DNA from 2 places in the Aggregatibacter sp. HK296 genome. Region 2 is predicted to be linked to the other one. Evidence: riboswitches for the same ligand, from Rfam matches in the RefSeq annotation. Region 2 holds a riboswitch; the other holds the start of a gene.
The links. A riboswitch is a leader RNA that binds a small molecule or an ion and turns the genes downstream of it on or off. The one in region 2 is predicted to bind thiamine pyrophosphate.

Region 1: another riboswitch for thiamine pyrophosphate. It lies ahead of thiE (thiamine phosphate synthase); the one in region 2 lies ahead of AC30SH_RS01760 (ABC transporter ATP-binding protein).

What each region holds. Positions count from the first base shown of each region.
Region 1 covers NZ_OZ413142.1:173,375-177,565, forward strand. The annotation lists gene eno (phosphopyruvate hydratase) at 1-1,267, opposite strand, end outside; gene thiE (thiamine phosphate synthase) at 1,469-2,131, opposite strand; TPP riboswitch at 2,190-2,289, opposite strand; gene pyrG (glutamine hydrolyzing CTP synthase) at 2,434-4,068, opposite strand; partial or broken gene brnQ (branched-chain amino acid transport system II carrier protein) at 4,159-4,191, shown strand, end outside.
Region 2 covers NZ_OZ413142.1:345,042-349,232, reverse strand. The annotation lists gene AC30SH_RS01775 (autotransporter family protein) at 1-769, shown strand, start outside; gene ispH (4-hydroxy-3-methylbut-2-enyl diphosphate reductase) at 954-1,898, opposite strand; gene lspA (signal peptidase II) at 1,895-2,395, opposite strand; TPP riboswitch at 2,573-2,660, shown strand; gene AC30SH_RS01760 (ABC transporter ATP-binding protein) at 2,732-3,454, shown strand; gene AC30SH_RS01755 (ABC transporter permease) at 3,451-4,191, shown strand, end outside.

The sequences.
Region 1 (4,191 bases), 170 kb from region 2:
GTGTACCTGCGCGTTCTAATGCTTCTTCGATACGGATTAATTGGTTGTATTTCGCAATACGGTCAGAACGGCTCATAGAACCGGTTTTGATTTGACCTGCTGCGGTACCCACTGCTAAGTCAGCAATAGTTGCGTCTTCAGTTTCACCGGAACGGTGAGAGATCACAGCAGTGTAACCAGCATCTTTCGCCATTTTAATCGCAGCCAAGGTTTCACTTAAAGAACCGATTTGGTTGAACTTGATTAAGATGGAGTTTGCGATACCTTTTTCGATACCTTCTTTTAAGATTTTGGTGTTAGTTACGAATAAGTCGTCACCCACTAATTGAACGCGGTCGCCTAACACTTTAGTTTGGTATGCGAAGCCTTCCCAGTCAGATTCGTCTTGACCGTCTTCGATAGACACGATTGGGTATTGTTTGGTTAATTCTTCAAGATAGTGTGTGAACTCTTGAGAAGTGAATGAACGGCCTTCGCCTTTCATTTCATATTTGCCAGTTTCTTTGTTGTAGAATTCAGAAGATGCGCAGTCCATGGCTAAAGTCACGTCTTTACCTAATACATAACCTGCTTTTTCTACTGCTTCTTTGATACAGGCTAACGCGTCTGCATTAGAGGCTAAGTTTGGTGCGAAACCACCTTCATCACCGACAGCTGTGCTCATGCCTTTAGATTTTAATACTTTTGCAAGATTGTGGAACACTTCTGCACCGATACGAAGTGCTTCACGTAAGGTTTTCGCACCAACCGGTTGGATCATGAATTCTTGGATATCAACGTTGTTGTCTGCGTGCTCACCACCGTTGATGATGTTCATCATTGGTAATGGCATAGCGTAAACGCCTGGCGTGCCGTTAAGTTCTGCGATGTAAGCGTAAAGTGGTAAACCTTTAGACGCTGCGGCTGCTTTTGCGTTTGCTAAGGATACCGCTAAGATGGCGTTTGCACCGAAGTTAGATTTGTTGTCAGTGCCATCTAAATCGATCATGATTTGGTCGATTTCAGCTTGGTTAGACGCATCTTTACCAAGAATTGCTTCAGCAATCGGGCCGTTTACTGCGGCAACCGCTTTTAATACGCCTTTACCTAAGAAGCGGGATTTGTCGCCGTCACGTAATTCTAACGCTTCGCGAGAACCGGTAGATGCACCTGATGGCGCCGCTGCAAGACCGACGAATCCGCCTTCTAAATGCACTTCGGCTTCCACTGTTGGGTTACCACGAGAGTCGATAATTTCGCGACCAATGACTTTAACGATTTTTGCCATTTTATTTTCCTCATTAAGTTAATTAAAACGGGTTAGTTTGCTCTAAAAATGTCGGTATCATAAAGCTATTTTGTTCCTTTGTCTTGCAAAAACTACAGACAATTTGATTTTGCTCTATGTTTTCTGGCGTCTGAAGTGCGGTTCAATTTTAAGATGAATTTTTCAAGCTATTTCACCACGAATTTGAACGAAAATGTCTCGTCATTCGGCAAAATATTGCAGTAAATTTTTCACCGCACGTTGCCAGTCTTGCGTTTTGGTTACAGCGGAAATCACGGCTATGCTGCCTACCCCGGTGTCCAAAATATCAGGAAAATGCGAAGCACTGATGCCGCCGATTGCGACAGTCGGCATTTTACCTAAGTTTTTCACCTGTGCGGCCAAATTAGCAACGCCTTGAGGGGCGGAAGGCATCTCTTTGGTTTGTGTCGGGAAAATATGTCCGAGGGCAACATAAGAGGGGCGCAACGGTAACACCAGATCGACTTCTTCTTGATTGTGGGTTGAGACACCGAGACGTAGCCCCGCTTGTTGGATGGCGTTTAAATCCGCTGTGAGCAAATCCTCCTGCCCAAGATGGACGCCATAAGCCTGATACTTAATTGCCAACGGCCAAAAATCATCTACAAATAACCGAACTTGATACTGTTTGGCTAAGGTAATACAGCGCGCAATTTCCTCTTCCGCCTGTTCTGCAGTGCGATCTTTAATACGAATTTGTAACGTTTTCACGCCGGCGTGAATGAGCCTTTCAACCCATTCATAACTGTCCACGATGACATACAAGCCCAACTTAAATTCGGTGGGTGCAAAAGGGGCTTTGGGCGGGATGATTTCTGATAAATGAGACACGGCTTCCGACATGGTAATCTCCGATAAGATGAATAAAAAGTAGCTTGCGCGGAAGGTGTGATGAAATGTAAATGGCTAATAACTTGTTCCCTACGCGGGGATTAACCCACAGGTTCCACGGATCTCGCATTCATTGCGATCTCAGCCTTCCGGCACTCCGACAAGAGGGTTCTCAATATAGTGAAAGACAAGAGGCAGAACAAGAGCAAAGGCCATTTTTTGTGAAGTGGATCACGGCGAGAAAATAAAAAAGTGCGGTCAAAAATCCAAGTGTTTTTCTGATCGCACTTTCATTTCAATTTTTCAGAAAGCCGTTAGTCAGATTTTTTCTGATTGGTTTTTGCCGCTTTCACAAAGCCTTCGAATAACGGGTGACCGTCACGTGGCGTAGAGGTGAATTCCGGGTGGAATTGGCAAGCGACAAACCAAGGGTGGTTTGGCACTTCAATGATTTCCACCAGTTTTTTATCGGCGGATAAACCGGTCACTTTTAAGCCTGCTTTTTCGATTTGTGGAAGCAATACGTTATTGACTTCGTAACGGTGACGATGGCGTTCTTCAATGGTTTCTGCGCCATATAATTGACGTGCTAAGCTGCCTTCAATTAAATGACATTTTTGTGCGCCAAGACGCATGGTGCCACCTAAATCGGATTCATCGCTACGGACTTCTGTATTACCGTCAGCATCTTGCCATTCGGTGATTAAACCTACCACCGGTTGCTGACAAGTGCGGTCGAATTCGGAGGAGTTTGCCTGGCTCATGCCGGCAACATTACGGGCGAATTCGATGAGCGCCACTTGCATCCCTAAGCAAATACCTAAATACGGAATGTTGTTTTCGCGGGCATATTTAGCGGTGAGGATTTTGCCTTCCACACCACGATAGCCGAAGCCGCCTGGTACTAAAATACCGTCTAAGCCTTTTAAGATGTCAACGCCTTTGGTTTCTACATCTTGTGAGTCGATGTATTTAATATTTACGTTCAAGCGATTTTTCAAACCGGCGTGTTTTAAGGCTTCGTTTACGGATTTATAGGCATCCGGCAATTCGGTATATTTACCCACCATACCGATAGTGACTTCGCCCGTCGGGTTGGCTTGTTGATACAATACTTGTTCCCATTCGGATAAATCGGCTTCCGGGCAAGTTAAGTGGAAGCGATTGCAAATGAAATCGTCCAATCCTTGAGATTTCAAGAGTGCCGGAATTTGGTAAATGGAAGACACATCTTTTAACGAAATCACCGCGCGTTCCGGCACGTTACAGAATAATGCGATTTTGGCGCGTTCATTTGGCGGAATCATACGGTCGGAACGGCAAATCAGCACGTCCGGTTGAATGCCGATGGACAACAATTCTTTCACAGAATGTTGTGTCGGTTTGGTTTTGACTTCGCCTGCAGTCGGAATGTACGGCACAAGTGTTAAGTGCATGAAAATCGTGCGTTCACGTCCTACTTGTACGGCAAGCTGACGCAATGCTTCTAAGAACGGGAGGGATTCAATATCGCCTACGGTACCACCCACTTCCACGATGGCCACATCATGCCCCGCTGCACCATCAATTACGCGCGCTTTAATTTCGTTGGTAATGTGTGGAATCACTTGAATGGTGGCGCCTAAATAATCTCCGCGACGCTCTTTGCGTAACACTTCGGAATAGATTTTACCGGTCGTGAAGTTGTTACGTTTGGTCATTTTGGTACGGATAAAACGTTCGTAGTGACCTAAATCTAAATCGGTTTCCGCGCCGTCTTGGGTCACGAAAACTTCACCGTGCTGGGTCGGGCTCATGGTGCCCGGATCGACGTTGATATAAGGGTCGAGTTTCATGATCGTGACATTCAAACCACGCGCTTCTAAGATTGCCGCAAGTGATGCCGCTGCAATGCCTTTACCAAGCGAAGAAACCACGCCGCCTGTGACGAAAATATAATTGGTAGCCATAAGAAACCTATTTGTTGCTATTGGGATGGATGGAAAATTAGGATAAATATAATCTATCAAGACGGGAGCGTAGTTTACAACAAAGGCAGAATGAACTCAATTGCCGAACAGAGAATTACAGGA
Region 2 (4,191 bases):
TTTCCAATTCGGTCACGACTTTGATGTTACTTCTACTGAAAACGGCGGAAAACGTTTAACCGGTATTTATGCGGGTTACACGCACGCAAATTCAAAATTCTATGACGAATATCGTGCTGAAAATGGTGTTGTCCTTAATGACAAATACACCGGCAAAGCGAAAACCGAAAACTTCCATGCCGGCGTAACACATACGCGTTATGCTGAAAATGGCAGCTACTTAGACTTAGTGGGTCAACTTTCTTGGGTGAAAAATAAATATTACGCTCTTGATTCACAAGCTAAAAACCACGGTTTCGGCGTTGCATTATCAAGCGAAGTTGGTCATCCATTTGCTTTAGGTAAAGAAAAAATGAATAACGGTGACAGCTGGATCATTGAACCGCAAGCACAGTTAATCTATCAATACCTAGGATTAAGCCGCTTCAACGATGATCTACGTTCTGTACACCAAGACAAACAACACGGTTTACGTGGTCGCGTAGGTGCACGTCTTGCTTACAACGATCTAACCGCTCGTGAAAAAGTCAGAACCCTTTATTTCACTGCAAACTTATGGCATGACTTCAGAAATACTGCCGGTAGCAACATTGGTGCAGATAATATCAATGAAAAATTTGCGAAAACTTGGGGGGAATTTGGTGTAGGTACTCAACTTGCAACTAGTGCTAACTCACATATTTATGCAGATGTTCGCTACGAACACTCTTTAAGTGGCGCAAAACGTCAAGGCTATAAAGGCTCTGTCGGCATTAAATATTCTTGGTAATCCAAGTGTGAATTAACGTAAGTTACTCTTAATTTAAAGCGGATAAATGACAATAACATTTATCCGCTTTTTATTTCAGCTTGTCTCTTTACGCTTTTTAACAAAGAAAAAGTGCGGTCAATATTCAAAACGTTTCAAATATTGACCGTACTTTCTTTTCATCTTTAGCAAGTGTTGGAGAGAATTAACTCACCTCTTTTACGCGCAATTCTTTTGGCACTTCAAAGAACATATTTTCTTCTAGCCCCTGCAATTCTTCTACATCCGTGACGCCAAATTCTTTCATACGCGCAATCACCGATTGCACTAATTCTTCCGGCGCGGAAGCACCCGCGGTGACACCAATGGTTTGCACGCCATTAAACCAATCCGGCTGAATATCATTGGGATCATCAATTAACTTGGACGCCACCCCCATTCGAGAAGCCAACTCCGCCAAACGGTTAGAGTTAGAGGAGTTTTTGGAGCCTACCACGACCACTAAATCCGATTGTTTTGCCAGTTCACGCACCGCCTGTTGACGATTGGTTGTGGCATAACAAATGTCGTTTTTATGCGGGCCTTGAATCGCAGGATATTTTTCTTTTAACGCGCTGATGGTTTCCGCCGTGTCATCTAAAGACAGCGTGGTTTGCGTCATAAAGGTTAAATCATCGTTGTGGCTCACCGGGAGGTTAGCAATATCCTCAATACTTTCAATGAGATAAATGCCGCCCTCTTGGTTGCCGTATTGCCCCATGGTGCCTTCCACTTCCGGATGGCCTTTGTGCCCGATGAGAATCGCTTTCGTGCCTTTTTTACTGGCACGCGCCACTTGCATATGTACTTTGGTCACCAACGGACAAGTTGCATCAAAGACTTTCAAGCGACGATCTTTGGCTTCTTGGCGTACTGCTTGGGATACGCCATGAGCGGAGAAAATTACAATGGCACCATCCGGCACTTCGCTCAGTTCTTCTACAAAAATAGCCCCACGCTCACGCAAGCCGTTCACCACAAAACGGTTATGCACCACTTCGTGACGTACATAAATGGGCGCACCATGAATTTCCAACGCCAATTCAACAATACTGATGGCACGATCGACGCCGGCACAAAAACCGCGTGGGTTGGCTAAAATTATCTTCATTTTTGACCGCTCTTTTGTTTATTCTTATCACCTTTAAAGGCATCTAATGCCAGTAAACCGGCGCCGATACAAATGGCAATATCTGCCACATTAAACACCGGGTAATGATAAATGTCCCAATAAAAATCAAAGAAATCCACCACAAAACCGTTGTAGGCACGATCCACCATATTAGCAAGTGCACCACCAATAATCAGGGCATAAGCTGAATTTTGTAATTTTTGGTCGGCACGATTTTTCTTCATGAAATACGCCAGCATCAGAGAAATACTAATCGCCAACAGAATAAAGAAATATTTTTGCCAACCATCGTGATCCGCCAAAAAGCTGAATGCCGCGCCATAATTTCGTACATAAGTGAGATTAAACACCGGCAGAACATTCACGCTTTCATACAAATCAAATTTTTGTACCACGATATATTTCGTCAGCAAATCAAGCAAAAAAGCGACCGCACTTAGCCAGAGAAAAGAGAGTCCGGATTTTTGTTGGGACATAGTTTTTCCTAAATAAAATCATTATCAAAATTAGGTTGCCATTCTAGCACAAGGCAAGGTTTTATACAGAAAAACTGATTTGGAACATCATGAAAGAACAGAATTTCTCTATGACGGGGATCACAAAATTTAACAGCGCAATTTGTTTTTCCTGCTCTTTTTCGATAGACTCTGCGCCATTATTAGTCGGGGTGCCATTGGCTGAGATAATACCCGTGAACCTGAAACAGTTAACACTGACGTAGGAAACTAAATCATGTCTATATTGCCATTCTTTTTAAAAACATTCTTAAAATCCACCGCACTTTTCTGCCTCCCTCGCTAAGTTAGCCTGCGATGCATTGTCTCGATATCCAACATCTATGCTTGCAATTCGATCACAAGCCGCTGTTTGTCGATCTTCATTTTCGTGTAGAACAAGGGGAATGGGTTGTGCTACTTGGGCGTTCCGGTGTAGGGAAATCCACCTTACTTCGCGCCATTGCAGGATTGGAAAATGCAGCGATTACACAAGGGCATATCCAATTTGCCCCTCATACCAAAGCGGCTTGGTTAGCACAGCAAGACAGTTTATTCCCATGGCTTTCTGTGTTGAATAACGTGCAGTTGGCGCAGCACCTTAGCGGTCAGAAAAATGCCAAAACCCAAGAGAAAGCCAAAGAACTATTACATGCCGTCGGCATGGCGGCTCATTGGCATAAACCTTGTTATCAACTTTCCGGCGGACAACGTCAACGGGTGGCACTGGCCCGCACCTTAATGCAAGATGCCGATTTAATTTTAATGGACGAACCCTTTTCCGCCCTGGATGCGGTCACCCGTTTACAGTTACAAAATCTTGCCTGCGAACTGTTGCAAGGGAAAACGGTGATTTTGGTAACCCATGATCCGCAAGAAGCCATTCGTTTAGGCGAAAAAATTTATGTATTGCAAGGACAACCGGTGCAAATAAAACAGGTTGCTCAATTAGATCCCATAAAGCCCCATCAGCTTCACCAAGAGGCGCTGTGGTCGCTACAAAATAAGCTTATCGAACAATTAATGGCGGAGCCAACATGAAAAAAATAGCCCGTCTTATCTTATTAAGCGCCCTGTTCATTGCGTTCTGGCAAGGCATTATCAGTCTGTTTGATGTGCCGCCCTACTTATTGCCTACCCCGCTTGCTGTATGGCAACGATTAATGACGCAAGCGGACTTGCTCTTCATGCATGCCCAAATTACGTTGCTGGAAATTTTGTTAGGCTTATTTTTCGGTTTTCTATTCGGGCTATCCTCTGCGCTACTACTTACTCTTTCCCGCAAAATCTCGGCTTTCTTAATGCCATTATTAGTGATTTCACAAGCTATTCCGGTGTTTGCTATCGCGCCATTACTGGTGTTGTGGCTTGGTTATGGCATGGCATCCAAAATCACCATGGCGATTTTGATTATCTATTTTCCCGTCACGGCAGCCTGCTATGACGGCCTACGCAACACACCGAAACCCTGGCTTCAACTTGCCCAAACCTTGCGTATTTCACCTGCGGCAATGCTATTTAAAGTGCGTTTACCGGCGGCATTGCCCGCATTAGCATCAGGATTACGCATTGCCGTCTCCATTGCGCCCATTGGCGCCATTGTGGGGGAATGGGTCGGTTCTTCGGAAGGATTGGGCTATTTAATGTTACAAGCCAATGCCCGAATACAAATCGACTTAATGTTTGCGGCGCTATTTTTACTTTTACTCATGGCGCTTTGCCTGTATTTCATCGTGGATAAATTACTGCGCAAAGCCCTGCCGTGGGTAAGCTATGTG